4 regions of the Exiguobacterium sp. 9-2 genome follow, and region 4 is predicted to be linked to each of the others. Evidence: riboswitches for the same ligand, from Rfam matches in the RefSeq annotation. Region 4 holds a riboswitch; each other region holds the start of a gene.

Region 1 (7,929 bases), 520 kb from region 4:
CGCGTTTTTGTAACTCTTTTTGGCTAATCGTTTGATCGACTTGTAGTTGAGCGAGTAGATCCATTCGAGTCTGACTAAAACCATCCGTACAGAGATCGAATTTTTGAGCAATCGTCTTATTGACAGAAACGAGTGCATAGATCAATCGTCCTTTTTCAGTGCAGGAGATACTCAATCCATCACATCCTTCCCTTCGTTCGAAGAAACCTTTGACGTATCAAAGATTGATATGTAAACGAATATAACGTGTTTAATTTGATGGCGCAACTTATTTGCTTTTAACATAAAAAGAGATATCATTCACGCGGAATGATATCGAGTCAGGCGACTTAGCTAATTTGGCGTTTAGACGCTGGAATTCCTTTTGCATCAATCGCTGCAATGATCCGACGGAAATAGAACAACCAAAATTGCAGGAACGGTCCGATTAAGAAAATCGAGAGGATTGTACCGAAGAAAACAGGACCACCGAGCAACCAGCCAATGCCGCATGCCGTGACCTCCATGATCGTCCGCATCAGACGAATCGACGTTCCAAATCGCTCTGCAAGTGTCAGCGTCAACCCATCGCGTGGACCGGCTCCATATCCGACAGCAACATAAAGACCTGCCCCCATGCCGATGATGAAGATGCCGAAAATCAACCAGATCGTATTCAACCAGATCGACTCAAAAGAGGGTAAGAGATGAGAATTAAGGACAAGATTCATGAAGACACCGACGAAGATCGCGTTGACGAGTGTTCCAATTTGTGGTGTGACGCGGTCTAATGTGTACTTAACGAACACGAGTAATAGACCAACGAGCAAAATAATCGTTCCGACGGACAGTGGTGTTTTCTTTTGGAGACCGAGATGCAATACATCCCACGTCGAGACACCGAGTTCAGCAGTGATCATCATCGATGAGCCGAGAGCGAGTAAAAATAAACCGAGTAGGAAGAGTCCCCACTTTAACGTAGCGCGTAATAACCAGGAAGCACGATGACGCGTCATGTCTAACACCTCATTTCTTAAAAATAATTGATTCGTTAACTGTATCATGAGGAAAGTAGAAGAAGAAAGACGAAATTTTCCGTTTTTTCCATCTTAAGAAGGAGGGGAAGGTCGAAAGAGAAACGTATACTGAAGAAAAAAGGAGATGACAGGATGAAAGCGATTCGACACCTGATTCGTTTTACATACATAGAAGCCGTCTGTTGCGTCTTTCCCGTCATGATTTTCGCAGCGCTTGCTCTTTCACGTTATCTTCCTGCTGAACCGGTCGCTCGATACGATCTCCTGTTGCTATGGTGTCTTCTCGTCCAAATCGTCTTACTTGTCACGCGTTATGAAACGCTGGAAGAGTTCAAACTGATCTTACTCTTTCACGTGATTGGTCTAGCACTTGAACTGTTCAAAGTGAACGTTGGGTCTTGGAGTTATCCGGAACAGGCTCTAACGAAAGTGGCTGGTGTTCCTTTGTATGCAGGATTCATGTATGCAAGTGTCGCAAGTTATGTCTGTCAAGCGTTCCGAAGATTTCATTTACGCTTCACAGCATTTCCACCACCTTGGCTTGCGATCAGCGTAGGCAGTCTCGTCTATCTCAACTTCTTCACACACCACTGGATCTTCGATGCACGCTGGCTATTGATGGTCCTTGTCGTCCTTGTCTTCTATAAGTCATGGGTTCATTTTACGATCGAGCAGACGATCTACCGGATGCCGCTCGTCCTGTCTTTTTTACTGATCGCGTTCTTTATTTGGATCGCTGAGAATATCGTGACGTTCTTTAAAGGGTGGGTCTATCCACATCAGGAAAGAGGATGGGAAGTCGTTGATCTCGGAAAGTTGTCTTCTTGGTTCCTGCTTGTGATCATCACGGTCCTGATCGTCATCGTCGCGAAATACAAGCAACGGGATCCGGCTGTGGAGATATATCAGCGTACATAGATAAAAAACATGACATTTCGTTTGTGATGGAGCGCTTCGATGTTCAACGTTCGTTCTAACATGTGGACGACAACTTGAGCGTGTTTGGCTCAACCAGTGACGAGACGGGAAATTATTGAAAAAAGAGTGAAACATTAGAAGTTTTAAGCCGTAGAGTAAGGTGAGAACTTATTTTTCAAGGAGGACCTTACTCATGTCATCTCAATTAAAAAAAGCAGCGAAGGAGTCGCTCAGCGGTCGTTGGGGATTTGCAGTCCTAGCTTTTCTGCTGTTTAGTATTATTCAGGGTGTTCCTAATTTATTTGGATCGGATATCGATGAGCCGTCTAGTAGTATAGATCTCGTTGTATCATTGGTGTCGATTTTATTGATTCCAGTAGGAGTCGGTTGGACATGGATTGCCATGTCGATTGCTCGTGGCGAAGAAACGAAAGTGACGGATTTGTTTGAGCCATATGGTATGTTCCTGAAAGTGGTGGGGCTGGCCATTGTTCAGTTCATCTTTATCGCGCTCTGGACGTTACTCTTAATCATCCCTGGTATCATCAAGTCATTCTCTTACTTGTTGACGTACTACATCCTTCGGGATGAGCCGTCAATCGGTATTCTCGAGGCAATTACACGCTCACGGCAACTCATGGATGGACACAAGATGGAAGCATTCTTGCTCTTCTTATCGTTTATCGGTTGGGCGTTGCTTGTCATCGTTACGCTTGGTCTTGCTGTCCTATGGGTCGGACCATACTTCAGTGTCACGCTTGCCAAATTCTACGATCGTATTCGTGGGGAGCAGGCGCCAGAGCAGACATCAGATTTCGTCGCACCATACTAATTCCGAATCCCGACACTACGTCGGGATTTTTCTTTGGAATAAATCCGATAGGAAAAGACGGTTTAATGGTTGCTTTAGTTCAATGAATTCTGTACGATGAATGCAACACATCTTATCTAGAGAAGTCGAGGGACTGGCCCGAAGACACTTCAGCAACCCCGCTATGGCGGAAGGTGCTACTTCCAGGAAGGAATACCTTCTGAAGATAAGAGCGGACAGGACAAGATACCGTCGCTCTTTTCGAACTTCGAAAAGAGCGTTTTTTTATGATAAGGGGGACGATGGAGTGGAGTATGGTTTTTGGTTACCGATTTTTGGGGGATGGCTACGTAACGTCGAGGATGAACAGATGCCAGCAACATTCGATTATGCGAAACAAGTCGCACAAACAGCTGAACGCATCGGCTTCTCGACGACGTTGATTGCGGAATTGAACTTGAACGATATCAAAGGCATCAAGGAACCGAGTCTTGAGGCATGGACAACGGCAGCGGCGATTGCTGCAACAACAGAACGCCTTGAGATCATGACAGCGGTTCGTCCCGGGTTCCATAATCCAGCGACGACGGCGAAGATGGCGGCAAACATCGATCAGTTGAGTGGAGGGCGATTTACGCTCAATGTCGTCTCAGCCTGGTGGGCAGAAGAAGCAAAACAATACAACGGTATTTTTACTGCACATGATGAGCGCTATGCCCGGACGGAAGAGTTCGTCACGGTCATGAAAGGACTATGGGCAGATGCGTCACCGTACAGCTTCTTCGGTAATCACTACACGATCGAACAGGCAGAACTCCATCCGAAACCCGTCCAGCGTCCGGGGATTAAGCTCTACGCTGGTGGAGAGAGTGAAGCCGGAAAACGGACGATCGTCGAACATTGTGATGCCTACGTCATGCATGGAGGCACTGTTGAAGAAGTAGCTCATAAAATCAATGATATGAAAGTACGCCGGGAAGCGACGGAACACGCACCGCTTGAGAGCTTCGGTCTTGCTGCCTACATCATTTGTCGGGATACGGAAGAAGAAGCGCTTCTTGAGTGGCAACGCATCACGGACGTTAAGGAAGACAGCGCCGGTTATGCCGGTTATCAAGATTTCATCAGTAAATCACAACTCGAACAACAGGTCGAACGAAATGATTATTCCGTCTCGAACCGTGGTCTGCGACCGAACTTGATCGGAACACCAGAACAGATTGCCGAACGGATTCTAGCGTTCGAAGCCGTTGGTGTCACGTTGCTCTTGTTACAATTCTCACCACAACTCGAAGAAATGGAACGCTTTGCCCGTGACGTAATGCCACTGGTCGAAGCGAAACGAAAGGTAGGTCAACAATCATGACAAAAATTCATATTCTCCACGAAAACCAAGAATGGACGGATCATCTCATCAAACGTCTCGAAGAACTCAAGTTGCCGTACGAGCAGTGGCACTTGAATGAAGGAATCGTACCGTTAGATGAACTGCCGCCAGAAGGTGTCTTTTACAGTCGTATGAGTGCGTCTTCGCATACGCGGGGGCATCGTTATGCGCCAGAGTTGACGGAAGGGGTCCTCGCTTGGTTAGAAGAGCATGACCGCACTGTCTTTAACGGAACGCGTGCGCTCCGTCTTGAAGTCAGCAAAGTCAATCAATACACAGCGTTACGTAAGGCTGGGATTCGTGTACCAAAGACAACGGCTGCTGTCGGACGTGATCAAATCGTACAAGCAGCAAAAGAAATCGGTGTTTCGTCATTTATCACGAAACATAACCGTGCCGGGAAAGGTCTCGGCGTCCAGTTATTCCATTCGATTGAAGCACTTGAAGCTTATCTCGATGGTCCGACATTCGACGAACCAGTCGATGGCATCACATTGATTCAAGAGTATATCCAAGCACCAGAACCGTACATCACGCGCTGTGAGTTCGTAGGTGGAAAGTTTGTCTACGCGGTTCGAGTCGATACATCAGAAGGTTTTGAGCTTTGCCCAGCGGATGCATGTGTGATCGAAGACTTGTTCTGCCCAGTCGGGGAAGAAGCGCCGCAAACGCCGATGAAGTTCCAAATCGTTGAAGGCTTCGATGATCCAATCATTGCAAAGTACGAAGCGTTCCTCCATGCGAACCAGATTGCGGTCGCAGGTATCGAGTTCATCAAGGATGCGTCAGGTACGATCTATACGTATGACGTCAATACGAATACGAATTACAATTCGGATGCTGAGGCAGCTGCAGGACGCTACGGCATGCTCGAACTGGCGAAGTTCCTCGGTGCAGCACTTGAAACAAGCACAGTAAAATAAGAATCGGCTCCCGCCCTGTCACCGGACGTTACAAGACCGGATGACGGGGTATTTCTATAGAAAGGGGGCGGATCTATGATTACGTGGAGAGAAGAACGACAGCTCGATATCCCGATTGAGGAAGCATGGCACTTGTTTGATCACACGCGGCTGCAACGTCTGATTCCGAACGTCGTCCAGCATGAAGTGATTGAACGAAAACCGGGTGTCGTCGGTTCGACGTATCGTCAAACATACATGCAGGGCAACCGACTCGAAACCTACATCGTGACCGATTTAGCCTATACGAATGAGCCGGACTTTAAACAAAATACGATTGGATTCACGTTAGCTAAAATATTCAAGATTGAGATGACGTTTACGCTCAAACCACTTGGACACGCTCGTTGTCTGTTGATTTATACAGGAAAAAATGAAGGGGCAAACTTTGTTGGGAAAAGTCTCTTGTCACTCGGTGGCGAACGAGAAAACGAGAAAATTGTTCAGGGCTTGTTGCAACGTGTCGAAGAAGAGGCAGCGAAACAAAAGAAGAACAATGCATGAAAAAACGGATTCCCGCACTGGGGAATCCGTTTTTTCATATCTTATCGATTCGTATACGATTTATGACCACTCGGTAAAACGGATAGGCAGTCGATACCTTGATAACATTCTCGTTTTCTATCGCTGGATCGAGCGATTTTGGATTATCAAAAAGCTTAGTTATCGACTACTATTTTTAAGTATAAATACGGTTATTAAATTTTCATTTAATCCAAAGATTATATCGTTACGATAGTAGACGCAAACGAGAAATCTGTGAATCATTTTGCATCTCATTCAGTGGTCGAAACCGAACGGCTCGTAATTCTTGTTGATCAAGCGATAGTTCAGGATCGATCCCGAGTCGAGGTTCAGGACTATCTAAGACACGGCGAACGAGAAAACATGTCTCTGTTCCTTGATCAATTGAAATCTCGTAAAGTTTCCGTTCGACCGTGACGTGAAGATGCGTTTCTTCTAACACTTCTCTCATGATGGCTTGCTCTTTTGTTTCACCATTCTCGACACCTCCGCCGGGTAACGTCCAAAATGTCCGGGAAGAGGTATGTAATTTGACCATTAGAATCTGTTGCTCTTCAATCAACGCAGCGCATACGCGATGTCGCATATCGCATTCCTCCTTCAACGTGTTCAAAAAAGAGACCGAAACGACAGTTCCGGTCTCTTTCAAAATCATTGTGCGTATAACGCTGTCAATTGCTGTTGGATCGTATCGTTGTTCAAATACTCATCGTATGTCGTTTCTTTATCGACGATACCGTTTGGTGTCAACTCGATGATCCGGTTCGCGATCGTTTCGACGAACTGGTGGTCATGCGAGCTGAAGAGCATTGCGCCTTTATAAGCGATCAAACCATCGTTTAGTGCCGTGATCGATTCGAGATCCAAGTGGTTCGTTGGATCGTCGAGTACAAGGACGTTAGCACCACTGAGCATCGCTTTTGAAAGCATACAACGGACTTTTTCGCCCCCAGATAAGACAGATGCTTTTTTCATGACTTCTTCTCCTGAGAAGAGCATCCGACCGAGGAATCCACGGAGGAACGTATCGCTCTCATCTGCCGGTGAATACTGACGGAGCCAATCGAGGATCGTCTTATCCGAGCCTTCGAAGAATTCCGAGTTATCTTTCGGCAAGTATGATTGGGAAGTCGTGACGCCCCATTTGAATGTACCGCTGTCCGGTTCCATCTCACCCATAAGGATTTTGAATAGTGTCGTGATCGCGATATCGCTCTGGCTGATGAACGCGACTTTATCCGTCTTGTTCAACGAGAAGCGGACATTATCAAGGACTTTGACGCCATCGATCGTCTTCGAGAGACCATCGACCATCAAGAGGTCATTTCCGATTTCGCGTTCTGGCGTAAAGCCGACGAACGGATAACGACGTGATGATGGACGAATGTCGTCGAGTGTGATTTTATCAAGCAATTTCTTCCGTGACGTCGCTTGTTTCGCTTTCGAAGCGTTTGAGCTGAAACGTGCGATGAAGGCTTGAAGTTCTTTAATCTTCTCTTCTTTTTTCTTGTTTTGGTCACTTGCCATACGCGAAGCAAGCTGACTTGATTCATACCAGAAATCATAGTTTCCGATATACAGTTGGATCTTACCGTAATCAAGATCCGCCATGTGCGTACAGACGTTGTTCAAGAAGTGACGGTCGTGGGAAATGACGATGACCGTGTTTTCGAATCCGATCAAGAATTCTTCAAGCCATTTGACAGCTTTCAGGTCGAGTCCGTTTGTCGGCTCATCGAGTAAAAGAATGTCAGGTTTACCGAACAACGCTTGTGCAAGCAAGACTTTGACTTTTTCAGATCCTGTCAGCTCAGCCATCGTTTTCGAGTGAAGGTCTTCCTTGATTCCAAGTCCTTGTAGAAGCATCGCTGCTTCCGACTCCGCTTCCCAACCGTTCATTTCAGCGAATTCACCTTCGAGTTCAGCAGCACGCATGCCGTCTTCATCTGAAAAATCTTCTTTCATATAGATCGCATCTTTTTCTTTCATGACTTCATAGAGACGTTTGTGTCCCATCATGACTGTTTCGATGACTTGGAATTCTTCGTATTCGTAATGGTTTTGGCGAAGGACGCCTAAGCGTTCGCCCGGTGTGATGATGACATCGCCTTGTTGTGCTTCAATGTCACCAGCGAGAATTTTCAAGAACGTTGATTTACCGGCACCGTTTGCACCGATCAGACCGTAACAGTTACCTGGCGTGAACTTGATGTTAACGTCTTCGAATAATTTTCGGTCCGCAAAGCGAAGACCGACGTTTTGTACTGTAATCATATAGAGATGAACCCTCGTTTCTAGTAAGTGATGTGC
Region 2 (7,929 bases), 650 kb from region 4:
GCTTGCGTGAACGTGGTATCCGCGAAGTCCACCTCGTTGGCGTCTGTACGGACATCTGTGTCCTTCATACAGCTGTTGATGCCTACAATCTCGGATATCATATCGTCGTCCATGCCGATGCGGTCGCAAGCTTTAACGCGACGGGTCACGACTGGGCGCTTACACACTTTAAACAATCGATCGGCGCAGAAGTCGTCGGCGAATAAGAAGGGATTTGTCCGTTATGTTACAACGTAATCTTGCACTCCATACCGATCTATACTTACCACGGTGGATGTATATCTACTGGAAAGAAGGACGTCACAATGAACGTGCCGTCTTCGATGTCTACTACCGTTCGAATCCGTTTGCAGGAGGGTATGTCGTCTTTGCGGGTCTTGAGAACATCATCGAGTACATTCAAACACTCCGTTTCACGGAAGAAGACATCACGTACTTGCAAGAGATGATCGGCTTCCCAGATGAATTCAAGGATGAACTGCGTCAATTCAAGTTCAACGGTTCGATTTCCAGTGTCAAAGAAGGTGAGATCGTCTTCCCGAACGAACCATTGATTCGGATCGAGGCACGAATTTTTGAAGCGAAACTCTTACAGACCGCGATTTTGAACATCGCGAACCATGAATCACTCATCGCGACGAAGTACGCACGCATTCGTCAATCGGCACCCCGTGCGAAGTTTCTTGAAGCCGGTGCCCGACGTGCGCAAGGCATCGATGCTGCTTACTTCGGAACGCGTGCTTCGTACCTCGCTGGTTTTGACGTCACAAGTCTTGCTTCAGCAGGACGCGATTTCGGAATCCCATGTGGCGGAACGATGGAACATGCCGACATTCAATTCCATGATGATGAACTAACAGCATTCCGGACATTTGCTTCTCACTATCCGGATCAATCGACGTTACTCGTCGATACGTATGACACACTCAAGAGTGGTCTGCCGAATGCCATCACGGTCGCAAAGGAACTCCAAGCCAAAGGACATAAACTGCGCGGAATCCGGATCGATTCTGGTGACTTATCTTATTTGTCAAAACGTGCTCGTAACATGCTTGACGAAGCCGGCTTCCCAGAAGTCGACATCGTCTTGTCAGGGGATCTCGATCGATGAGTACGTCATCCAAGATTTGCGCATCCAAGGCGCCCAAGCGAATACGTTCCTCGTCGGAACACGTGGTATTACAGCTTACGAGCAACCCGCTCTCGGAATGGTCTATAAACTGGTCGCACGTGAAGTAGACGGCGAACTCACGCCTGTCATCAAAGTGTCCTCGTCAAAAGCCAAGACGACGACACCACACATCAAGGAAGTCTATCGCATCATCGATCCGGTGACGGATAAGTTTAAAGGGGATTACGTGACGTTGATGGATGAGGATCCATCGACACTTGAAGCCGTCGATCTCATCGACGTCCGGGACCCATCGTTCCGTAACCGTGTAGAGCAGTTCAAGGTCGAACGCTTGCTTGAACCGATCTTCAAAGATGGAGAGTTAATCTATACAGTTCCAACGATCGAAGAGATCCGTCACTTCCATGAAACGCAGATTGGTCGTCTTTGGGAGGAGTACAAACGTCTCCGTTTGCCAGAGATTTATGCCGTCACATTCAGTGACCGTCTCTGGAAACTCAAACTCGACATGATTCGGGAGACACGACTCGCGAGTGGTTTAAAATAAGACGCACAAACAAGCGCCGTTCTTCCTCCCTCAGGATGAACGGCGCTTTTCTCATGTTAATCCTGCTTCGTTTCCGACAGGTGTCATTTCTTTCTGTTGGCGCTTGTTCCATCTTCTTACGAAAGTACCACGCGAAACCAAGCGCACCTCCGATAAAGACGATATACGTTATGCGTTGACCGAATTCTGCTAAGGAATCCGCGTAAAAAATACTGATTAAATGATCACTTCCACTAATGAGTAGCAAACAGGCAATCAGGAGCGCAATGCGATATGCAAGCGTCGGGCGGTCTGTCGGTTCAGCATGCCAATACATGATGATATGGTGGGCAAGTAAGACAATACCCAGGATTCCTAATATTCCAATGAGTACTTGCGGCATAATGAACGATCCTCCTGTTAGTAATATCTAGTCTTATTTAAACATAGTTCACACGAATTTCGTCAGGAAAAGTTTCCCGTCCCCCATTCCTCACTGTATACTGTAGAAAAATCGTAAGCGATCAAGGGAGGGCATTTTTTCATGAAAACCTTTAAATTATGCACATTGCGCATTTTAATGGACGAGTCAGGACGTGATACGACGATTCCCGTCGCCATTCAAGACGGACTAACGGTCAGTACCGAACAAACGGCACAATGGGTCGCAGAAATCGTCGTTCCTTCGAGCGATCAGCCGATCGTCGATGAATTGTTCACAAAACATTTACGTGCTTTGATTGAAATCACGATCTCACGACCCGATAATGACCCTGCCGCGATGATCGTCACGCCTCTTGAACGGACTGCCTTAAGCGAACACGTCTCCTATGTCTTCACTGGTAAGATGGTCATGATGAAGAATGATTTATCCGAATCGATCTTACGTGAAGTCGTCGAGGATGGATTCGCTGGTGAGGAACTCGTCCAAGAATACAAGGATCGTCGTTCAAAACGCGGTGCACATATCACGAGTATCGCTAAAGAAACATTTAAACAGTATCTAGCAGAACATCCAGAAACACCGATTTCTTAAGGTTTTTCGACTTCGTCCGTGATGTGATCCGCTACATTGATTCGATCAATCGTATAGTGGTCCGTATATTGGATATAATTCGCACATGCATTTTTCAAAGGTGTCCGGTAACTGAATGTCTCATCAATCGACGATAAGGCTGCTTTGATCGTATGCGAGTGACAGACGATTAAGATTCGTTTCCCCTCATACGTTCGTGTCACTTCCTGTAATGCTTCGAATACGCGATCCTGAATCGCTTGTTCCGTTTCAAGACCCGGAACACGTTTCGTATCGTTCGCTTGAACAGCTTCATAAATCGACGCAACCGGTTCACCGGAAGCAGCACCAAATTCACGTTCGACGAGTCGGTCATCGGTCGCTGTGATCGTCAATCTGACCGCACGTCCGATGATTTCTGCTGTCTCAACAGCGCGAGACAACGGGCTTGCTAGCAAGACATCCCACTTTTCATTGGCTAGATAAGCGGCGCTGAGTTCCGCTTGTCTTTTTCCTGTTGCATTCAACGGGATATCTTCTCTTCCTTGGATTCGTTCATTTAAGTTCCAATCCGTCTGACCATGTCGCACTAAACAAATTTCAGTCAGTCATGCCTCTGTCTCCTTCATTCAAGAAATATGACTGATTGTATCATGTTTTTCATCGGGAAGTTGTCGCGGTGGCAATAACAACACCTGACAAGTGAAGCGTTCAATTCGTTCGAGCAGTCGTTCAATTTTCAATGGATTTTCTGTCTGTGCAAAACTAGCAAGTGAGTGGGTACCGTTCGGAAAAGAAAACAAACGGACATCAGCTCCGACATCGGCTCCTTTTTCAACGAAGTGAAGAGCTTGGGAAAACGGAACGATTGGATCTTTTTTGCCATGTAGGAGCATGATCGGTGGGGCGTCTGACGAGAGATGCGTCACAGGTGAAACGTGGGTCATGAGCTTGCGCCATTCTTCCCGTCCACCTTTATAAAACTTAATGTGAGCGATCCAGGTCTGAATGAAAGTAAACAATAAAAAATTCGTCGGTGGATATAAGGCAATGACACCACTAATCAATGGCATGTGTCGTTCATCGCGCTCACCAACGAAAGCAGATGGGGCAAGTGCCGTCGTCAGCATGAGTGCAGCTCCGGCTGAGTCTCCCCATACCATCATCCGTCCTCTTAAAATGCGAAGATCTTCTGCTTCTTTGTTCAAAAAGCATAAGGCATCCCTTACATCTTCGAGATTATCCGGAAAATAACTCCCTTCTTCAAACAGACGATAATCGATACTACAAACAGCAACCCCAAGTTCAAGCAGGCGATCAACGATCGGGCTAAAACAGAACATATCCTCGCGCTCTCCACGAACGAATGCGCCACCGTGCGCGTAGATCGCGACCGGAAACGGTCCTTCCCCCGGCGGATAATAGAGATCGAGTTGTAAGGTACGGTCTCCCACTTGTTTGTAAGTGAGTGTCCGCGGTGCGAGTTGTTTTTTTTCTGTGATTGGCAAGGCGGGTTCAGTCCACCGAAGTAATGCACCGTAATTATTCCAGATACTTGCTCCCGCAGCTGCCGTCGTTAGTAATGCAGCTCCCCCCCCATAGCCATGCATGCAGTTTCACGTTTCACTTGATCACCTCCAAAAGACGTACCAATTCCTTCACTTTTTTATCCTTTTACCCCGTTTTAAAAGAAGTCGAACGTCTCGGTATTCGTACTTGACGCTTCTCAAACGTTCCGCTATAGTGAAAAAGTCCAAATCGGAATAATTACGTTTTAATAACGGAGGTAACATATAATGAAAAAAATCATTCCTGCTTTAACGGTCGCATTCGCGAGCGCAAGTATCCTCGCAGCTTGTGGATCAAACACCGATTCATCGACTTCAGATGATAAAAAGACGGAAATCTATACATCGACGTTCGCAACAGCTGCCATTGCCCGTGAAATCGGTGGTAATCAAGTCAACGTCAAGATGATCGTCCCACCTGGAGCAGATCCGCACTCCTATGAACCGACGTCAAAGCAACTCACTGAGATTGCCAAAGGTGACCTTTTCCTTTTGACGGGTACGACACTTGAACCCTATTCAAAAAAAATCCAAGAGAGTCTAAAAGGCACGGACGTCCGGTTCGTCGAGACGAGTAAGGATGTCACTTTGCTGGAATCGGATGCTACGCTTCACGCACATGAAGAAGAGGGACATACAGAAGATGAGCATGCGCACGAAGAAGCAGGGCACGATGATCACGCAACTGATGAACATGCTCACGAAGAGGAAGAACACGATCATGGAAAATACGATCCACACGTCTGGCTTGATCCTGTCAACGCCAAAGCAATGGCACGTTCTATCACAGTCGCCTTATCAAAAGAAGTACCAAAAGACAAAGCAACATTCGAAAAAAACTTGAAAGCGTTCGATCAGCAAGCTGACGCACTCGATAAAGAGTTCAAGCAAGCCGTCGCTGACGGATCAAAAAAAGAACTTCTCGTCACACATGCAGCTTACGGTTACCTCGCCGAACGATATGGTTTCACGCAGCTTCCAATCGCCGGAATTTCCCCTTCCGATGAACCGTCACAAAAGCAACTGGCTGCTTTTTGAAAAAGAGCGCGGATGCATGATTTGAAATACGTCGCGTTCGAAGAAACGGTTTCACCAAAGGTTGCGCGTGTCATCCAAAAAGAAATCGGAGCTAAATCCGTGACGATCCATAACCTCGAGTCGGTGACGAAATCGCAACAAAATAGCTCGTATTTCAAATTGATGGAAGAAAACGTCCAGACGTTAGAACAGGCACTTCAGTAAAGTACAGTTGACACGCGTTACTCAATGCGGTACGGTAAGAAACGTGTTTTACAACAATTGAATGACTTCTTTTTATCGCGAGAAACGGAGGGACTGGCCCAATGATGTTTCGGCAGCGGCGACGATTTGATTCGTACTGTGCCAAATCCAGCAAGCGAAAGCTTGAGAGATAAGAAGAGCGTCTTTTTATTTCATAAAGACCTCCTTCTTTCTTGCGAAGGGGTCTTTTTTTGTATCTTTGAGAAATGAGGTATCAACAATGAAAGAAACGATTACGCCTAACAAATGGGCACTGCTTCCGCTCGTCGTATTCCTGGTCCTCTTCATCGGAGCCGGTATCTTCTATGACGATTTTTACAAATTTCCGATTCTGATCGCCGCTTTGATCGCGTTGATCTTTGCTGCAATCATGACGAAAGGATCGATCAATCAAACGGTCGAACGTATCGCAACCGGTGCCGGAAATCCTGATATCATGATCATGGTCTTCATTTTCTTATTAGCCGGTGCGTTCTCTGGAACAGCGGAAGCGATCGGCGCAATTGAAGCAACTGTCAATGCTGCTTTGACGTTCTTACCTCCTTCACTCCTGATGAGTGGGATATTTGTTATCGCAGCATTCATCTCGATGGCAATGGGTACCTCGACAGGAACGATTGCCGCTCTCGCACCGATTGCCTTCGGTATTCATGAAGCAACAGGTATCAACGTTGCGATCGCAGCAGCGTCAGTCGTTGGTGGTTCGATGTTCGGTGATAACTTGTCGTTCATCTCGGATACGACAATCGCTGCCGTTCGGACACAAAAAACGAACATGCGCGATAAATTCCGGACGAACTTCATGATCGTTCTCCCGGCTGCCGTCTTAACGGTCATCTTACTCGCGTTCGTTTCTGGTTCTGGCGATGCGGCAGCAGCTAAAGCATTCGAGTTCTACAAATTAATTCCGTATCTCGCCGTCATCGTCCTTGCACTATTTGGTGTCAATGTCATTCTTGTTCTCGTCGGTGGCACATTGCTTACTGGAATCATCGGTATGATCGACGGTAGCTTTGGCTTAAGTGGGTTCGTCCTTTCGATGTCTGAAGGAATGATGGGCATGGCAGAGATTTCCATCTTGACACTCCTCATGGGTGGTCTCGTCAGTTTGATCACGTTCAATGGCGGAATCGCCTACTTGAAAGAGACGTTGACGCGCAAGATTTCACAGCGTCGCGGTGCTGAATTCAGTATGGCAGCACTCGTCAGTGCGACGAACCTCGCAACGGCGAACAATACGATCTCGATTCTCGTCGCTGGACCACTCGCGGCTGAAATCGCTGATACGTATGAAATCGACCGCAAGAAATCAGCGAGTATTCTTGATATCTTCTCTTGTGGTATTCAAGGCATCATTCCGTATGGGGCACAACTGCTGATCGCAGCAGAGTTGACGAAGACAGCTTCACCAGAACTGATTCCGTATCTGTTCTATCCGTTCCTGCTCTTCGTCTGTGGATCGATTGCCATCATCTTTGGTTTCCCACGTCCGAAAAAATCAGTTGCTCAACAGGAAAAAATCTCTTCTTAACCAACGACAGGTCCGATCATGGTGATCGGACCTGTTTCATTATTTTTTCTGCTTCGCTTGTCGTTCTAAAATCAAATACGCGATTGCTGGAAGTGGAAACTGAAGGAGTCCCGCGCCTCCCCATACCCACGGGTTACGTCCTGATTTTCGTGCACTGAAAAATAGGCTAACTGCTTGCGTGACCAACAAGGCACTAATACTAAGCCAAGCTCCCTTTGATAGCTTTTTATTCTTTTGAGCCATCCTTTCTCCCCCTCTTTCTGACATACGGTCAGATGTGATGAATTCTCTTTTATTTTAACCCATTCTATTCCTCCATGAGCATGGAAACGGACGGTTTCGTTCGTTCGTGCTAAACTAAACGAGCAAATCTAAACTACGTTTTATGAGGAGGAGTAACACATGCAATACGCAAAACTTTCAAACGGTATTACGATTCCCCAAATCGGATTCGGTGTCTGGCAAGTAGACGAAGAAACAGAAGCACCCGCTGCTGTTGCTGAAGCACTACGTGTCGGCTATCGTCATATCGATACAGCTGCTGTCTATAAAAACGAGCGCGGTGTCGCAAAAGGAATCAAAGAAAGCGGCGTGAAACGTGAGGATCTCTTCTTAACGTCGAAAGTCTGGAACGATGATATTCGTGCCGGTCGGACGAAGGAAGCATTCGCAGAATCGCTCGAACGTCTCGAAACAGACTACCTTGACCTCTACCTGATCCACTGGCCAGTCGAAGGCTATATCGAAGCGTGGAAAGCAATGGTTGAACTTTATGAAGCAGGCAAGATCAAAGCGATCGGTGTCTCGAACTTCAAGGAACATCACCTCGATACATTGGCAGAAGAGGGCTTGATGGCACCAATGATCAACCAAGTC
Region 3 (7,929 bases), 1.2 Mb from region 4:
ATATCCAGTGTAACGGCATTTACTCTCAAAAAGACTATCCCGTTCTTGATACCCGCCCCCAAGATGTTGTTCGACGAGTCCTCGTGCTTTTGCCTGAAGAATTGCTTCGTACTCAAGTCGCTGATTCGGGAACATCTTCTCTTCATCCCGCTTACAGCCGATCAAATGACCGTGGGCGTATTCTTTTCCAAGCAATACGAAGTATCCCCCAACCGCTTTTCCGTCGATTTCCGCCATCAGTAATAAGGGCTCACAAAGTGGGTTCGTCTCCATCAATTGCTCAAAATACGTCGCGGTAAAATAATAATGAGCCGAGGCATTCTTCCGGTCCATCGTTTCATGATACAACGCTAAAAAAACAGGTAGATCGTCCCGTGTTCCTGTTCTGACGGTTAAGGGTGAAGCAAGCGATTTACGAATCATGCTTCTCGTCTTCTTATGAAATGTCTGCATGATATCTTCAAGTGAAGGACGCAAATCAATACTCGTCGTATGACGGATGAAGGAAACTTTTGTCCAGTCCTGCATAAACCGTTCATTACCTGTTAATGGATTAAAGCGGATCATTTCCGAGACGATCGATTCTTGCTCCGCCCACCTCTCAAAGGATAAACGAGCCTGCTGGATCTCGGACGCAGTCAGTCGACCGATGATTTCCGGTCCGCCATAGCCGTACGGGGTAATGAGATCTGAATAAGGCGTATCAAAAATACGACGCTTCAAAAAAGGATAAAACAGTGTTCCTGCATGACCTTCATAAAGAAATAATACCGCTTGCTCAGACGGTCTAGCGTTGAGCGTGACGTATTGGTGACTATAGAAGATATCAAGAGGCTGTTTCTGTACGTGTGTCGTCCAAGTTGCGGCATCTGTGATGAATTGACACCTTTCCATCCGTGCACCTCCAGTCAAAAAGAAGCAACGTTCATATGACCTTTCTTTTCAAGTTCTTGATTAGAAAGTACCCGTTTCTTTGCCGAAATATTCCATATTATTAAATGTTTGTTTTATAATTTTCGAACGAATGATGTAACAAAAGACAGCTGATCTATTGTCCGCTGTCTCACAAGATAAAGCTCATGATGTGGTTTTAGGAATAGCACGAAGGAAAACAACTCCTGCTAACAGGATCAATCCAATTAAGGTCAAGAAAACTGCTGACATACCTGATAAATCGTAGATCAAACCTCCAACTGTCGGACTGATCATCCGCCCTGCTGAAGCAGCGATATTAACGTATCCTTGGAATTCTCCTTCTTTTCCGATTGGCGCAAGTCGCGCCGCCATTGCAGGAACCGCTGGCCAGATGAACATCTCACCGATTGTCAGAATGATCATCGCCACGAGGAACATCTTGAAGCCGCCTGCAAACGGAACAATCAGATAAGAGAGAAGGAAGATGCCTGTCCCGGTCATCAGTTGGCGTTTCAAATCATCTCCAAACCAACGAAGAATTGGTGTTAATAAAGGTTGTGCGAACACGATAAGCGCTCCATTGATTGTCCAAAGAATCGAGTACTCGGAAATCGTGACACCGAGCGATTTCGTATGGACAGCAAAGGTCCCTTGCCATTGCACATAAACGAACCAAAGTAAGGCATAACCGATCGAAACGAGCAACATCGTCCGTGCGGATCCGCGCGAAAGTGGTGTGCGTGTCGTTTCGATCTCGTCATGTGCCGCATGCATCCGCGCTGGCGCCTGAATCCAGGACAAACCGACAAACAAAATGATGGCAAAGACGATATAGAGAACGAGATTGGCGATGAAGATGTACTGAATCGAAAAAGCAGCAATTTGACCACTAACAGCTGTCCCGAGGGCTACACCGACGTTTTGCGCGACATAGATCGCATTAAAGGCGCGGCGTCCGCCTTCCGGCCAGATGACGCCCGTCATTGCGTAGATCGTTGGGAAAACCATCCCACCGACGAATCCAATCAATCCAAGCATCGCGACGTATCCAATATACGTCTGATGAAATAGCAACAAGCCGACGGAAGACAGGACAAGTCCGATGACACTGATGACAAGCGTCTTCTTTCCGCCGAGTCGGTCAAACGCTTTTCCGCCTAAGTAGTTCCCAACGATTGCTAAGGCTGAGTTGACGAATAACGCCATTCCGGCTTTTGTCATCGACTCCCCTAAATATTCATGAATATATAATGTATTGAACGGCCATAAAAAAGAGGATCCCGTCGTATTGATGGCCATCGCAAGGACGAGGATCCAGACCGCTTTTGGTAATTTTGGCATACCTTTGGTCCTCCTATTTCATTCTCAACCTTGCCACTTTACGCAATCCCTCCCCCGCCTGTCAAGCCACTTCACTTTTCGTCAATGACTCAAAAGATGGTATAATGCAGGAGGAATCATACATACGATGATCATGTATAAAGAGAAAAACAGCCCATAGGAACAGGAGTCTATGCCATGTCACTTGCCCGTGTACTACCTTATACGAAACAATTACTGGAGTCCGTCATCGAACCTGGTGACTGCGTCGTCGATATGACTGCCGGAAATGGACATGATACGCAGTTCTTAGCAGAATGCGTCGGTCCAGAAGGTAGAGTCCTTGCGTTCGACGTCCAAGCTCAAGCCATCGAGGAATCGACACGACGTCTCGACGAAGCCGGAATGTTAGAACGTGTCGATCTTTATCACGAAAGTCACATCCATGTTGGTGCGCGTCTTTCGGACGAACGACGGCCTGTTCGTGCCGGCGTCTTCAATCTCGGATACTTGCCTGGAAGTGATAAATCGATCACGACGACAGGTGAAGAGACGCTTGAAGCACTCGACGCTCTCCTCCCGGTACTTGCACCTGGTGGTCTTGTCGTCCTTGTCGTCTATCACGGTCATCTTGAAGGAAAACGGGAACGCGATGCTGTCCTAGATTACGTCACAGCCCTTGATCAGCAAGGTTATGCCGTTCTTCAGTACCGCTTCTTGAATCAACAGAATCATCCACCGTTCATCATCGCGATCGAGAAAAAAGTGCGCTGACAGTAGAAATAAAGAAGTGATGGCTTCCGCTATGGAAACCATCACTTTTTTCATTCTTCGACTAATTTAAAAAACAACAATAATTTTTCCGCAAACCGTGTATTCAACCGTTCAAAGCTGAAATGCGGGAAACCGTGTAGACGTTGTAAGTAAATCTGATCGCCACCCATTTTCCGACATACTTCGAGTGTCAGTTTGACGTCTGCGAACTGATCGTCTGGTGCATAAAAACAAGCCAAGTTTACACGAGGCAGTTTTTTTCGTTCCTCGTCATGTACGACGATCTCTTCTTCGATTTCCCGGTACTGCGCATACGTCAGTTCACCGATGCGAACGGTATCTTCCGTACTTTGACCAAACGGCAACGTACCGAGTGGCGCATCGGGACGGAAACGATCAAACGCACTCGCGAAGACTTGTTTGACACCTCCGAGTTGTTTCGACGGATGCCAATCAAACAATGGTGAAACGAACGCAAGACTTGCGACTGGTAGTTCATATTCTTGCAACAGACGATTGACGACGAGTGCCCCCATGCTACAGGCGATGATATGAATCGGTAGCTTTCGTTTTCCTGCTTCGCGTAATGCTTCTTTTAACAGTTGACCGTGCTCTTCAAACGAAATGCGACGTGGTGCGTCGACGAGTAGCACTTCATACTCTCTTTCGAGTACTCGAATCAAAGCTTCACTCGGACGGGCACGCAGTTGTAACGGATAGACTAATACGATGATTCCTGTTGGTTGTTCAACCACAAACTCACCTCTTCACTTCATACTTCCTTTTCACGATACCTTATTTCAAACGCAAACGAAACCGTCCCGAGACGGATTTCACGAGGCAACATGGCGAAGACGAACGACTGATTCCGCTTGCCCAAACACTTCTTCCGTCATCTCACTAAGTTCTTCAAAACCAAATGAGGTCAGGAATTGACGCGCTTTATAGTTACGTGCTTCCACGTAGACTTCGAGTGGGACGGCTCCTTGTCGTTCGAGTTCACGAATCAGACGTCTTCCGATTCCGTTTTGCTGATATTCCGGCAAGACGTAAAGCCGAATGATTTCCCATGTTCCTTCGACATCAACAGCATGAATGAAACCGACGATTTCCTCGTCGATGATTCCGACATAAAAATACTCTCCCCGTGCTTCTTCCGCCGTCCGGATCGCACGAACGACTTCTTCTTGCGGATACGCCTCCTGCACGAAATGCGCTTTCGAACGTTCGGAATAGATTTCTTCATACGTATCCAACCAAGATGTGATAGCAATGTCATGAATACGTCCTGCATCAGCTGGAATAGCTTCGCGTATTTCCATAATCGGAACCCCCCTTTATACTCATACAAATCGACTCATGTACTTTTACCCTTTTCTAGAAAAAACATTCGTTTCCTGCAAAGTTCCGCGGAAACAAAAAAGCCCGAAAACCCACGTAGGATTTCCGGACTTTTTGATTATGCGAAACGTTTTGCTTGTTCTTCAAGAACTGCTGCTTTATCTGTTTGCTCCCATGGAAGCTCAACATCTGTACGACCGAAGTGACCGTATGCAGCTGTTTGACGATAGATCGGACGACGGAGATCAAGCATGTTGATGATTCCAGCCGGACGAAGATCGAAGTTTTCAGCAACCAATTCGACGAGTTGTGCTTCAGGAAGTTTTCCTGTGCCGAATGTATCAACTGCGATTGATACAGGGTGCGCGACACCGATTGCGTACGCAAGTTGAACTTCTGCTTTGTCTGCAAGACCTGCAGCAACGAGGTTCTTCGCGACGTAACGTGCTGCGTATGCAGCTGAACGGTCGACTTTTGTTGGATCTTTACCTGAGAATGCTCCACCGCCGTGGCGTGCGTATCCACCATACGTATCAACGATGATCTTACGACCAGTCAATCCAGCATCTCCTTGTGGTCCGCCAATGACGAAACGACCAGTTGGGTTGATGAAGAATTTCGTTGCTGCGTCGATGTATTCAGCCGGGATGACCGGTGTGATGACGTGTTCTTTCAAATCAGCTTGGATTTGCTCAAGCGTAACTTCTTCCGCATGTTGTGTCGAGATGACGATCGTATCGACACGAACCGGCTCGTTGTTCTCGTTGTATTCGACCGTGACTTGTGTTTTTCCGTCCGGACGAAGGTAGTCGAGTTGACCGTTTTTACGCACTTCTGCCAAACGGCGTGCGAGACGGTGCGAAAGCGAAATTGGAAGTGGCATGAGTTCTGGTGTTTCTTTCGTTGCGTAACCGAACATAAGACCTTGGTCTCCTGCACCGATTGCATCGATTTCTGCATCAGACATGCTACCTTCACGTGCTTCAAGCGCTTGGTCGACACCAAGAGCGATATCTGCTGATTGCTCATCGATCGATGTCAATACAGCACATGTATCCGCATCGAAACCGTATTTCGCGCGTGTGTAGCCGATTTCACGAATCGTTTCACGAACGACTTTTGGAATGTCGACGTAAGTGGATGTCGTGATCTCACCTGCAACGAGAACGAGACCTGTTGTAACAGAAGTTTCTGCCGCAACACGTGCGTTTGGATCCGCTGCAAGAATCGCATCGAGGATTGAATCCGAAATTTGGTCACAGATTTTATCTGGATGACCTTCAGTGACTGACTCCGACGTGAATAGTCGGCGATTAAGGTTTGTCATGTATGACCCTCCCAAAAAAGAATTTGACGGTGTACTCATTTCCCCTAGTTGAGTGGGACGGTAAAATGAAAAAAACCTTTCCAAGTCCAAAAAATGGTCAGGGAAAGGTTGTGCGTTCTTCCTTTACCCTCTTATCGTTCGAAGTGTTTACTTCGCTTCAGGAGAGCACCTTTTCCCTCATTAATATATGAATTAATGTAGGACGGTTGCCGGGTTTCTTCGGGCCTTGTTCCCTCCACCTGCTCAGAATAAGAGTATCCGTTACGAATTACATGATATAAAGTTGTACCTACTCTGTCAAGCAAGGTTTCAAATTCTAGTCGAAACTTTTTAAAAGAGATGTTAAACTATTAATGCTGAAAGCGTTTCCAGATAAATAGAAATCAGCACTAGAAAATGATTGCGCTCCCTTTAGTATGTCATATATAATGAATGTGTCATACTAAATGCAGTGAGCCAAAACCAACGTAGGGGAAAGGTGGGGTCAGGATGCCGATGACGGTCCTGAATATCGAAGAACTACTCAAGAAAGAGCATGTGTTCAAACAACTATCTGTTGCTGAACTTGTCGAACATGCGATTCGAAACGAAGAAGGTGTCCTTGCTGAGAACGGCGCACTATCTGTAGAAACGGGGAAATTTACAGGTCGTTCACCAAAAGATAAGTTCATCGTCCGTGATTCTTCCTGCGAGTCTCACATTGATTGGGGTCATGTTAACCAACCGATGGATGGAGACAAATTTGAACAATTGTTACAAAAGGTTCTTCGTTACATGAACGAAGCCGATCAGCTCTACTACACAGAAGCTGCTGCTGGGGCAGATACGCACTTCACCCTTCCGGTTCGTGTGCTCACACAATACGCTTGGCATAACCTGTTTGCCAAACAACTCTTTTTACGCGAGTATCCTGAAGTGGCTGCCTTCGAACCGTTCACGGTCGTCTACGCGCCACATTTCAAAGCAGATCCTACCGTTGACGGAACGAATTCCGAGACATTCATCGCCATGTCGTTTGAACACCGGATCGTCTTGATCGGCGGAACCGAATATGCGGGCGAAATCAAAAAATCGATTTTTTCCGTCATGAACTACCTCTTACCACAAGAAAATGTCCTTTCGATGCACTGTTCAGCAAACGTCGGACACGAAGGCGACGTCGCCTTGTTCTTCGGTCTATCCGGTACTGGTAAGACCACCCTGTCAGCAGACGATAGCCGTCAATTGATCGGTGACGATGAGCATGGTTGGTCGCATGACGGCGTCTTCAACATTGAAGGTGGATGTTATGCGAAGACGGTCAATCTGTCACGCGAAAAAGAACCGCAAATTTTTGATGCGATCCGTTTCGGAACTGTCCTTGAAAACGTCGTGCTCGATGAATCTCGTCATCCTGATTACGATGACACATCGTTGACAGAAAATACACGTGCTGCTTATCCGATCACAGCGATCGATAACATCGCTGTTCCATCACGGGCTGGTCATCCGAAGACGATTGTCTTCTTGACGGCTGATGCGTATGGCGTCTTGCCTCCGATCAGTAAATTGACGAAAGAACAAGCGATGTATCATTTCCTATCAGGTTATACATCAAAACTTGCTGGAACAGAGCGTGGTATCACGGAACCGGAAGCAACGTTCTCGACATGCTTCGGTTCACCATTTCTTCCACTGATACCTGAAAAGTATGCGACGATGCTCGGAGAACTGATTGATCGTCACGGTGTGACCGTTTATCTCGTCAACACAGGCTGGACAGGCGGTGCTTACGGGACAGGTAGTCGAATGAAGCTATCGTATACACGGACGATGGTCAACGCTGCCGTCAACGGAACACTTGCAGCGATTCCAACAGAAGAGCACCCAATCTTCGGACTTCATATGCCACTTGAAGTTCCTGGTGTTCCAAGTGAATTACTCAATCCGGTACGCGTCTGGTCAAATCCTGACGAATACAACACACAAGCGCGTTCGCTTGCTGAGAAATTCCAACATAATTTCCTTCGTTTCGAAAGTGCGACGGATGCGATCAAGTCAGCAGGTCCATGTCTATAAAAAAAAGAGCCTCAGGGCTCTTTTTTTTATAGAATGGCATCTGTCTCTTCTTGAAGATGCACCTCTTTTTGCATAAGCCACTCCTGACTTTCCGTCAGTAACGCATATGCTCGCGGAAGTGATACACCTAACCGTTGACTGAGCAATTCGAACTGTTCGAAATCACCGCGATCTGCGCTGATCGCAAGCACTAG
Region 4 (7,929 bases):
GACTTGACGCGAGAAGCCACTTCGGACGACGTTTCGAGAATAGCGGACACCGATATGAACAGTCCAACCAACTTGATTCGAAAAGCGGCAACGTGCCGCAACATCCTGCACGAGTTCGTTGAGCACATTCCGGATACGTTCGAATTGATAATAGTCCTGCATCAAGGTCACACCGTGTCCAATCGTCCGTTGAGGGGCTTTCTCGAACAAATGGCGAGGGGCAAGCAGTGTCGGTGACGCGTCAAGACCCCAAGCGTGGTGCCATAGTTCGGCGCCGATGACACCGAAGCGTTCATGTAACTCTTCGACTGGGCGCATGGCAAGGTCACCAATCGTTTCAATCCCCATCATCTGCAGATGTTGTTCCATGCGGTGTCCGACTCCCCACATCTTCCGAATCGGAAAATCATGGAGACGTCGTGCGACATCAGCGTATCCACATTGTGCGATGCCTTCTTTTTTCCCGATTAAGTCAAGCGTCAGTTTCGCGATGACGTTATTTGGACCAATCCCGATGCGGACGTGAATGCCGGTCTGCTTCAGAATCGCTTCTTGAATCTTTTTGGCAGCTTGCAGATCGGAACCAAACAGGCGATCGGTTCCAGTCATGTCAATGAAACTTTCGTCAATCGAATAGACACGAATCGCTTCAGGTGGGGCAAATTGATGCAGGACATCTAAAACACGAATCGACGTTTTCATATAAGCGAGCATGCGCGGTTCGACGAGTTGAATCGTACGACGAATGGCGTAGGGTAATTGCTCGATTTCGTACAGTCGACCGGCTGTCTTGATTCCAAGCGCTTTTAAGGCGGGAGTAGCGGCGAGAATGACGGATCCGCTTCGTTTTAAATCGGAGACGACCGCAAGACGTGTCGTTAAGGGAGGGAGATTGCGATACTGGCATTCACAGCTGGCGTAGAAGGAAACACTGTCAACACAAAAAATACGTTTATTCTGTGGTAAAACGACGGAAGGAAACATTTGAATCACTCCTTTACATAAAAGAACATATGTTCTTATTTTGATTTTCTTTGACTATAGCATGGTCTCAAAGTGTCTCAAAATAAAAAACTGTTGAAAAAAGAGGGAATTCGAACGATTGACCCTTATGCAAAAGGAGTTTGATACACTAAAGGAGAGAAAAAGGGGGAATTTCTATGAAAGAGATCGTTATCCGTTTACCAGAATTACCGAAAACGCTTCAAGCAGAGACGTTCGATCAAGTCGAAATCGACGATCCATATCTGAAAGGAGCACGTTATGAAAAGGAGTCGATGCCTGTCGAACTGACGGAGCGTATCGATGCCTATCAAGTATGTTTTCAAAATGTCTCGTTCGCGAACCTCACCTTTGACCGCGGTTCGTTCGAAGATATTCGTTTCGAGCAATGTGACTTAACAGGATGTCACTTCCAAGAAACCCGTTTTCACCGCGTGTCTTTCGTCGGATGCCGGATGACGGGTGTTCAGTTTGAAGATTGTACGCTTGATCATCTGACGATCGAAGAAGGACTCGCAGACTATGCCCAGTTCATTCGTAGTACTGTCCGTCATCAGCATTGGAGTGAAACGACGATGAAAGAAGCACAGTTCTTCGAAGTGAAACCGACCCATTGGAAACTCGAAGCGGTCCGGCTTACTGATAGCCAATGGATTGAAACACCATTAAAAGGTCTTGATCTCCGGCAGACGGAACTCTCTGGTATCACAATCGATCCGCGATTTTTACCGGGCGCAGTCATTACGGAAGAACAAGCAGTCGCCTTCGCTCGATTATTAGGATTGGTCATTCCATGAAAAAAGTCTCTTTTCGATGAATTTCGAAAAGAGACTTTTGATTTGTTCTTAAAATGACATCGTTTCGCCATCTTCCGGAATGAGGAAATGGGCAGAGAGGTGGAAGGCAGCTAAAAAGTCAGCAATCATGTCGCGCCGCAGGAGACAGTGATTGACGGACTCGAGGTGCGAGACGATGATCGTTGCTTCCGCTGCTGCTTCGTGTACGGCAAGGAGATCACGCTGCGACATCGTGATCGGTTCTCCCGTCAGGAACTGGGCAGCCCCACTGTTGACGACGATGATATCTGGTGTATGTTGTTCAATCGCATGCGCGACCTCGTCACACCAGATCGTATCACCTGCGATATAAAGCGTCGGTTCGTCCGGATGCGTGAGGACAAGTCCGGAGACATGTCCCATTCGTTCACCGATTTCACCGACACCATGCTGTCCACCTGTTCGATGGACCTGGATATCACCGATCGTCACACCGGAATCGAAGGAAGAGACGTTCGTGAAGCCGGCTTCTCGGATTTGCCGTGCGTCTTCTTCTTGCTGCGCATAGAATGGCAAATGCTTGGGTAGAAATTGTTTTGCAGCATCATCGAAATGATCCGCGTGCAGATGCGTGACGAAGACAGCGTCAGGATCGAGCAGTGTCTTAACATCGACCGGTAAGTCGACGAGTGGATTGGCGACGGCATTCGGCGTTTGACCGAAAGGAGGTAAACTGCCTTTTTCGCCGAGAAACGGATCAATCAGTAAAACTTGATTGGCATACGTGACGACAAGCGTCGCATTACGAATTTGTTGAATATCCATTAGGTTCATCCTCTCTCAATGACTCGGATTGATTATTCCCCGTCTGGCATTCAATGAATCCTATCGTAAGCGTTTCTCCATCGCCATGACGTCGACGTATTCGCCGTTCAAGCGACCTTGTTCCTTAAATGTCCCAACAATCCGGAATCCGGAACGGATGTAGAGCTTTTGTCCGATTTTATTGAACGGGAAGGTAAAGAGAATCAGCTTATGCATCTGATGATCGCGCGCATGTTGTTCGGCAGTTTCTAACAACTGTGTCCCGATCCCTTGTCCGCGATGTGTTCGAGTAATGTAGACGGAAATCTCACCAACTGTCGCATAGACAGGACGCGGGTTATACGGATCAAGAGAAATGAAGCCGAGGACACCTGTCTCATCTTCTGCGACATATCCAGCGTAGCGATGCGTACGCTCTGCATACCACTGGGTCATGAACGATAAATCTTTTCGATCCGTCTCAAGCGTTGCGATTCGGTCTTCGATGCCTTCATTATAAATGGATAGAACGGCGGGTAAATCATGTTCCGTTACAGGACGAATATGCATGTTGCTCACTCCCCAATCGCTTTTCCCTCATTATATCTGTTACGTGTCGATGTAGTGATATGTTTGTGAGATAAGAAAAAGCGCCGATTCTCCTTATATAGAAGAAATCAACGCTTTTGTCGTTCTTAAGAGACCGTGGATGTCTCGTTCTCGTAAATTGGAACCCAGCCATCCGTCGTGACGAAAATTCGAACAGCGACGACTTTCCGATCCTCTTGGAGCGTAAAGTAGTGGCGTGTATTGACAGGAACAGAAATCAAATCACCAGGATTGAGTTCGATGTTATAGTAGCCGACTTCTTCGTCTTTGATCGCGAAGACGCCGTGACCGCTTACGATGAAACGGACTTCATCATCCGTGTGATGATGTTCTTTCTGGAAGTTGACGAGCAACTCGTCAAGGTTCGGTGTCGTATCCGAAAGTGAAATGATATCAGCTGTCTGATATCCACGACGTTCTGATACGTCTTTGATTTCTGGAGCGAACGTATCGAGAATCGTTTGTTTGTCGGCATCCGTCAGTGTGAAGTTCTCGACGAGAGGTGCTGGTAGTTTTGAGACGTCCCATTGTTCGTAAAGAACGCCGCGCGATGCGAGGAAGTCAGCGACTTCCGTTTGATCCGTATACCGTGTGTTTGTTTCTTGGAATAAGACTGTTGCCATGAGATGATTCCTCCTTTTAATAGATAGATTGACGGCATGATTGCAACGTCAACGTATAGTTGAATAAAAACTCGAAGGCTTCGAGGTGTTTCTTTGCTTCAAAGGCGATCGGTGCCCAGACCGTGATTCCGTGATTGCGAATCAGGACGGCACCGCTGTCCGCTGTGACATATGGCGCAAAAGCAGCAGCGAGTGTCGGGATGTCCGCGTGATTCGGAATGATCGGCACCGTGACCGTCGCATCTTCTTCCCAGTGACCGAGTGCCTTGATGATTTCTTGACCGGAGAAGGTGATACTTCCCTGATCGCCATATAACTCCGAAATCACATTGTTCGCAATCGTATGGACATGCAGGGAACATCCGGCGTTCGTTCGGTTGAACACTTCGACATGGAGCAATGTCTCAGCAGAAGGGCGCCCGGATTGCTCGCCGATCAATTGACCGGTCGCATCGACATGAACGAAGTCGTCAGGAGTCGTCTGCCGCTTATCTTTCCCACTTGCCGTCACAAGAAATTCAATCGGAATACCGGACGTCCGAATGGCGAGGTTACCACTCGTACCAGGGAACCAATCGCGCGCTGCAAGTTCTTGTTTGATGGCGCGTAGTTCTTCATACCGTCGCATGAATGTCATATCGTCACCTCCGATCGTGCTAAATCATGAACGATATCGTGGAACGTCTCAAAAGGTGTATAGGCGATATCATTTTCTTCACACAACGTGATCAGATAATCACGGGCATAGACACGATCCGCTTGTTTTGCGAGTTCGAAGTCCGTCACTGAGTCACCGATGACGATGATGACGTCATCGTCTTTGCATAATGTACGGGCAACGGATGTTTTACAACAGCCGCATCCATTCGTGCAATGGGCATCGCAGGCGTGTGGCCAATCGATGTGGACGAATGGACCACTGAAATCGGCAATGTTACAGTAAATCTGCTCTTGCTCGAGGAACGGTGCTAAGATCGGTTCGACGAAAAAGTCCATTCCACCGCTAACAATCGAAAAATGGATTCCTTGACGACGACTGTACTGAAGCAACTCCGAAAATCCTTCGCGAATGACAGCGCGCTCCATCAAGAAATCAAGATAGTCCGCTTTACCGTCGGACGGCAGAAGCGCGAACATCTGCCCGACACCACTTTGGATCGATAACGTCCGGTCGAGCACGCCACGTTTCAACGGTTCGAAGTCATTCACTGGCGCAAATACCTCCATGAGTGCAATGATGTTATCCTGCATCGTTACGGTACCGTCGAAGTCACAAAGAATTCGTAAGGTCATGACTTGATCCCCCAAGCGTCGAGCGCGACTCGTAATTCTTCATGTCGTGACGCAGCATTCGATAGGGATTCATTTGCGAGTGCCGCATCAAGTGCTTGACGAAAAGCGATAACACCAGCCGCAGCACCTTGCGGATGACCATGTACGCCACCACCAGCGTTGATGACGGAATCGATCCCGAAGTCGCGTACGAGTTGAGCAACGAGTCCTGGGTGAATACCGGCTGAAGGGACAGGGAAAATCGCTTTCGTCTGACCGAGGCGAGTCGCTTCAACCGCGATGCCGCGGGCGACGTCCTTCGGAAGAGCGACATTGCCGTAAGGTGACGGGAATAGTGTTAAGTCTGCACCAGCAACGCGCGGTAATGTGCCAAGTAAGACAGGCGCTGCAACACCGTGGTTCGGGCTAGCAATCAATGCACCGCTGTAAGCCGGATGATTGAAAATGGGAACGTTGATCTCCGGATCACTTGCCAATTCACGTAAGACGTCGAGTCCGTATGTGAAGGTATTCAACAAGAAAGCAGTTGCTCCAGCGTCAATCAATCGTTTGGCTTGATCCTTGAGCGTAAAGACGGGACCACTAAGTGTGATCGCATACAACGCACGTTTACCGGTCCGGTGGAAATGAGCATCGATAACCTCACGTCCTATCCGTGCCCGATCAATCGTCGGTGTCAACGGATTGTCATATAGGATCTCATCGTCCTTGACGAGATCGATCCCACCAGCAAGTTGTCCTTCGAGTTGATCACGAAGGAACGATAAATCGCGTCCGATGACCCCTTTGAAGATGCTCATTAACAGTGGACGATCTTCGACACCAATCAAGGAACGAACCCCTTGGATCCCGAACTTCGCACCTGGAAAATCCGACGTGAATGTATCGGGTAGTAGCAGTTCTGTTAATTTGATTTCACCGTCGAGTGAGAGTTTCCCGAAGACGGTCGTCAAGATCGCAGAAAAGTCGCGCGATACATTGTGTTCCGGGTAACGAATCGTGATATAGCCTTTCCCGTCGCGCTCTTCCGTATGTACGACTTCTCCTTTGAATGAGGCGAGTTGTTGTTGCTCAAGATGATTCAGCTCCGTCCAGGAACCAACCGTCAGACCAAGCGCGAGTTGTTCGGCGCGTTGCTCCAGTCGATCGCGGGCGGTCAATTGATAAGTAGCTGTGATGTAAGCCATGTCTTTCCTCCTTCAATAAAAAAATGGTCTCTTGTCAGCGACAAGAGACCATGAATGATTCGAACGTGGACTCTTATCTGTCAGCTTAGTAGCTGCAAGAATTAGCACCGTGCCAAAAGGTCGGTTGCTGCGACATCGTAGGGCTTGTCCCTCCGTCTGCTCTTGATAAGAATTGGATGAAATTGTGAAATCTAATTGCAATTTTTACATGAGAGTCACGACTTGTCAAACTATTTTTAGAAAATTTATTTTTTTTGAAAATACTCTTTCTATATATGGAGCGAAAACGATATCCGTTTCTGCTTGATTTCGATTTGACAGCAGGGAAGAGGATTGCGTAAGATTCAAATCAATATCACACACGACAACTACATACGACTCTTATCGCGAGTTGGCAGAGGGAATTGGCCCGATGACGCCGCAGCAACCGACCACTTGGCACGGTGCTACATCCAACAGACGTTTCGTCTGAGAGATAAGAGGACGCAGTGACTTTCCTGCGCCTCTTTTCGATGACGAAAAGAGGCGCTTTTTCGTGTATCACACAGGGGGAACTGAGATGACATACAAAGCATTTACAGAACAGGACGCGATCGAACGGGTCCGCTCACTAGGACTGATCGGCGACGGAGCCGTCGAAGCAGAAGAGATTGGCGACGGCAATCTCAACCTTGTCTTTCGAATTCGAGAAGGTGAACATCGATTGATTCTAAAACAAGCACTTCCGTACGCGAAAGTCGTCGGTGAAAGCTGGCCACTATCACTCGAGCGGGCGTGGATCGAGCAATCCGCACTCCGTGAATTCGCCCGGCATGCCGTGCCGTTCGTACCGCGTGTCTTTCATGCTAGTCACGACGAGGCGTATACGGTCATGGAAGATCTTTCACATCTGACAATCGTTCGAAGCGGTTTACTCGCAGGTGAACAGTATCCGTTGCTTGCGGAACATATTGGTTCTTATCTCGCTCGGACTTTATTCCATACATCGGACTTTGCGCTTGGTCCGGTTGAAAAAAAACGTGTCGCCCGAACGTACTACAATCCGGACTTGTGCGACATCACGGAAAAATTAATCTTCACGGATCCGTTCCATGACGCGGAGACGAACGAGATTGAAGCCGGGCTTGAAGAAGAGGTGGCACGTCTATGGGCGGACGATGAGTTGAAACGCGAAGTCGCAAAACTCGAAGCGCTTTTCATCACGAAAGGAGATGCGTTGCTACACGGCGATCTACATACAGGAAGCATCTTTGCTTCGGCAACGGAAACGAAAGTCATCGATCCAGAATTCGCCTTTTATGGTCCATTCGGATTTGATGTCGGACAGTTCATCGCCCACTTATTCTTTGCAGCATACCCGGATTATTCAGCACTTCGTGATGCCCGGATTCGCGACATCGATACGTTCTGGCTGACGTTCGCTTCGACGTTCCGCGCCTTATGGGAACGCGAAGCCGTCGAACCATTCCGGACATCGGGACTCGTCGACGATGTACTGAGCACGATCTTGCAGGATGCCCTTGGCTTTGCCGGTTGCGAACTGATTCGTCGGACGATCGGACTCGCACCAGTCGCTGATTTAGAAACGATTAGTTCTATGACGGAACGACTAGAACGAAAACAACATGCTTTACG

What was found. A riboswitch is a leader RNA that binds a small molecule or an ion and turns the genes downstream of it on or off. The one in region 4 is predicted to bind S-adenosylmethionine.
Region 1: linked by a shared signal. The riboswitch ahead of VJ374_RS15560 (LLM class flavin-dependent oxidoreductase) and the one ahead of VJ374_RS02355 (2,3-diketo-5-methylthiopentyl-1-phosphate enolase) in region 4 are both predicted to bind S-adenosylmethionine.
Region 2: linked by a shared signal. The riboswitch ahead of VJ374_RS14940 (Na+/H+ antiporter NhaC family protein) and the one ahead of VJ374_RS02355 (2,3-diketo-5-methylthiopentyl-1-phosphate enolase) in region 4 are both predicted to bind S-adenosylmethionine.
Region 3: linked by a shared signal. The riboswitch ahead of metK (methionine adenosyltransferase) and the one ahead of VJ374_RS02355 (2,3-diketo-5-methylthiopentyl-1-phosphate enolase) in region 4 are both predicted to bind S-adenosylmethionine.

Annotation. Positions count from the first base shown of each region.
Region 1 covers NZ_CP142850.1:2,976,627-2,984,555, reverse strand. Annotated here, with positions in the region: gene VJ374_RS15580 (MarR family winged helix-turn-helix transcriptional regulator) at 1-175, opposite strand, end outside; gene VJ374_RS15575 (YczE/YyaS/YitT family protein) at 330-995, opposite strand; gene VJ374_RS15570 (DUF817 domain-containing protein) at 1,149-1,934, shown strand; gene VJ374_RS15565 (DUF975 family protein) at 2,128-2,766, shown strand; SAM riboswitch class I at 2,876-2,978, shown strand; gene VJ374_RS15560 (LLM class flavin-dependent oxidoreductase) at 3,053-4,111, shown strand; gene VJ374_RS15555 (ATP-grasp domain-containing protein) at 4,108-5,055, shown strand; gene VJ374_RS15550 (SRPBCC family protein) at 5,131-5,598, shown strand; gene VJ374_RS15545 (NUDIX hydrolase) at 5,825-6,205, opposite strand; gene VJ374_RS15540 (ABC-F family ATP-binding cassette domain-containing protein) at 6,271-7,893, opposite strand.
Region 2 covers NZ_CP142850.1:2,846,518-2,854,446, forward strand. Annotated here, with positions in the region: gene VJ374_RS14910 (cysteine hydrolase family protein) at 1-206, shown strand, start outside; partial or broken gene VJ374_RS14915 (nicotinate phosphoribosyltransferase) at 224-1,679, shown strand; gene VJ374_RS14920 (YwpF family protein) at 2,203-2,694, shown strand; gene VJ374_RS14925 (histidine phosphatase family protein) at 2,691-3,281, opposite strand; gene VJ374_RS14930 (alpha/beta hydrolase) at 3,303-4,283, opposite strand; partial or broken gene VJ374_RS14935 (metal ABC transporter solute-binding protein, Zn/Mn family) at 4,470-5,483, shown strand; SAM riboswitch class I at 5,553-5,659, shown strand; gene VJ374_RS14940 (Na+/H+ antiporter NhaC family protein) at 5,743-7,053, shown strand; gene VJ374_RS14945 (hypothetical protein) at 7,093-7,296, opposite strand; gene VJ374_RS14950 (aldo/keto reductase) at 7,456-7,929, shown strand, end outside.
Region 3 covers NZ_CP142850.1:2,333,424-2,341,352, forward strand. Annotated here, with positions in the region: gene VJ374_RS12260 (peptidoglycan bridge formation glycyltransferase FemA/FemB family protein) at 1-894, opposite strand, end outside; gene VJ374_RS12265 (MDR family MFS transporter) at 1,078-2,256, opposite strand; gene VJ374_RS12270 (tRNA 5-(aminomethyl)-2-thiouridylate-methyltransferase MnmM) at 2,413-3,009, shown strand; gene VJ374_RS12275 (serine aminopeptidase domain-containing protein) at 3,060-3,764, opposite strand; gene VJ374_RS12280 (GNAT family N-acetyltransferase) at 3,843-4,331, opposite strand; gene metK (methionine adenosyltransferase) at 4,469-5,677, opposite strand; SAM riboswitch class I at 5,806-5,932, opposite strand; gene pckA (phosphoenolpyruvate carboxykinase (ATP)) at 6,167-7,735, shown strand; gene VJ374_RS12295 (EAL and HDOD domain-containing protein) at 7,762-7,929, opposite strand, start outside.
Region 4 covers NZ_CP142850.1:430,179-438,107, forward strand. Annotated here, with positions in the region: gene VJ374_RS02320 (Y-family DNA polymerase) at 1-984, opposite strand, end outside; gene VJ374_RS02325 (pentapeptide repeat-containing protein) at 1,161-1,799, shown strand; gene VJ374_RS02330 (MBL fold metallo-hydrolase) at 1,848-2,603, opposite strand; gene VJ374_RS02335 (arsinothricin resistance N-acetyltransferase ArsN1 family A) at 2,664-3,152, opposite strand; gene VJ374_RS02340 (1,2-dihydroxy-3-keto-5-methylthiopentene dioxygenase) at 3,278-3,814, opposite strand; gene VJ374_RS02345 (methylthioribulose 1-phosphate dehydratase) at 3,831-4,451, opposite strand; gene VJ374_RS02350 (2-hydroxy-3-keto-5-methylthiopentenyl-1-phosphate phosphatase) at 4,448-5,107, opposite strand; gene VJ374_RS02355 (2,3-diketo-5-methylthiopentyl-1-phosphate enolase) at 5,104-6,294, opposite strand; SAM riboswitch class I at 6,365-6,466, opposite strand; SAM riboswitch class I at 6,673-6,776, shown strand; gene mtnK (S-methyl-5-thioribose kinase) at 6,854-7,929, shown strand, end outside.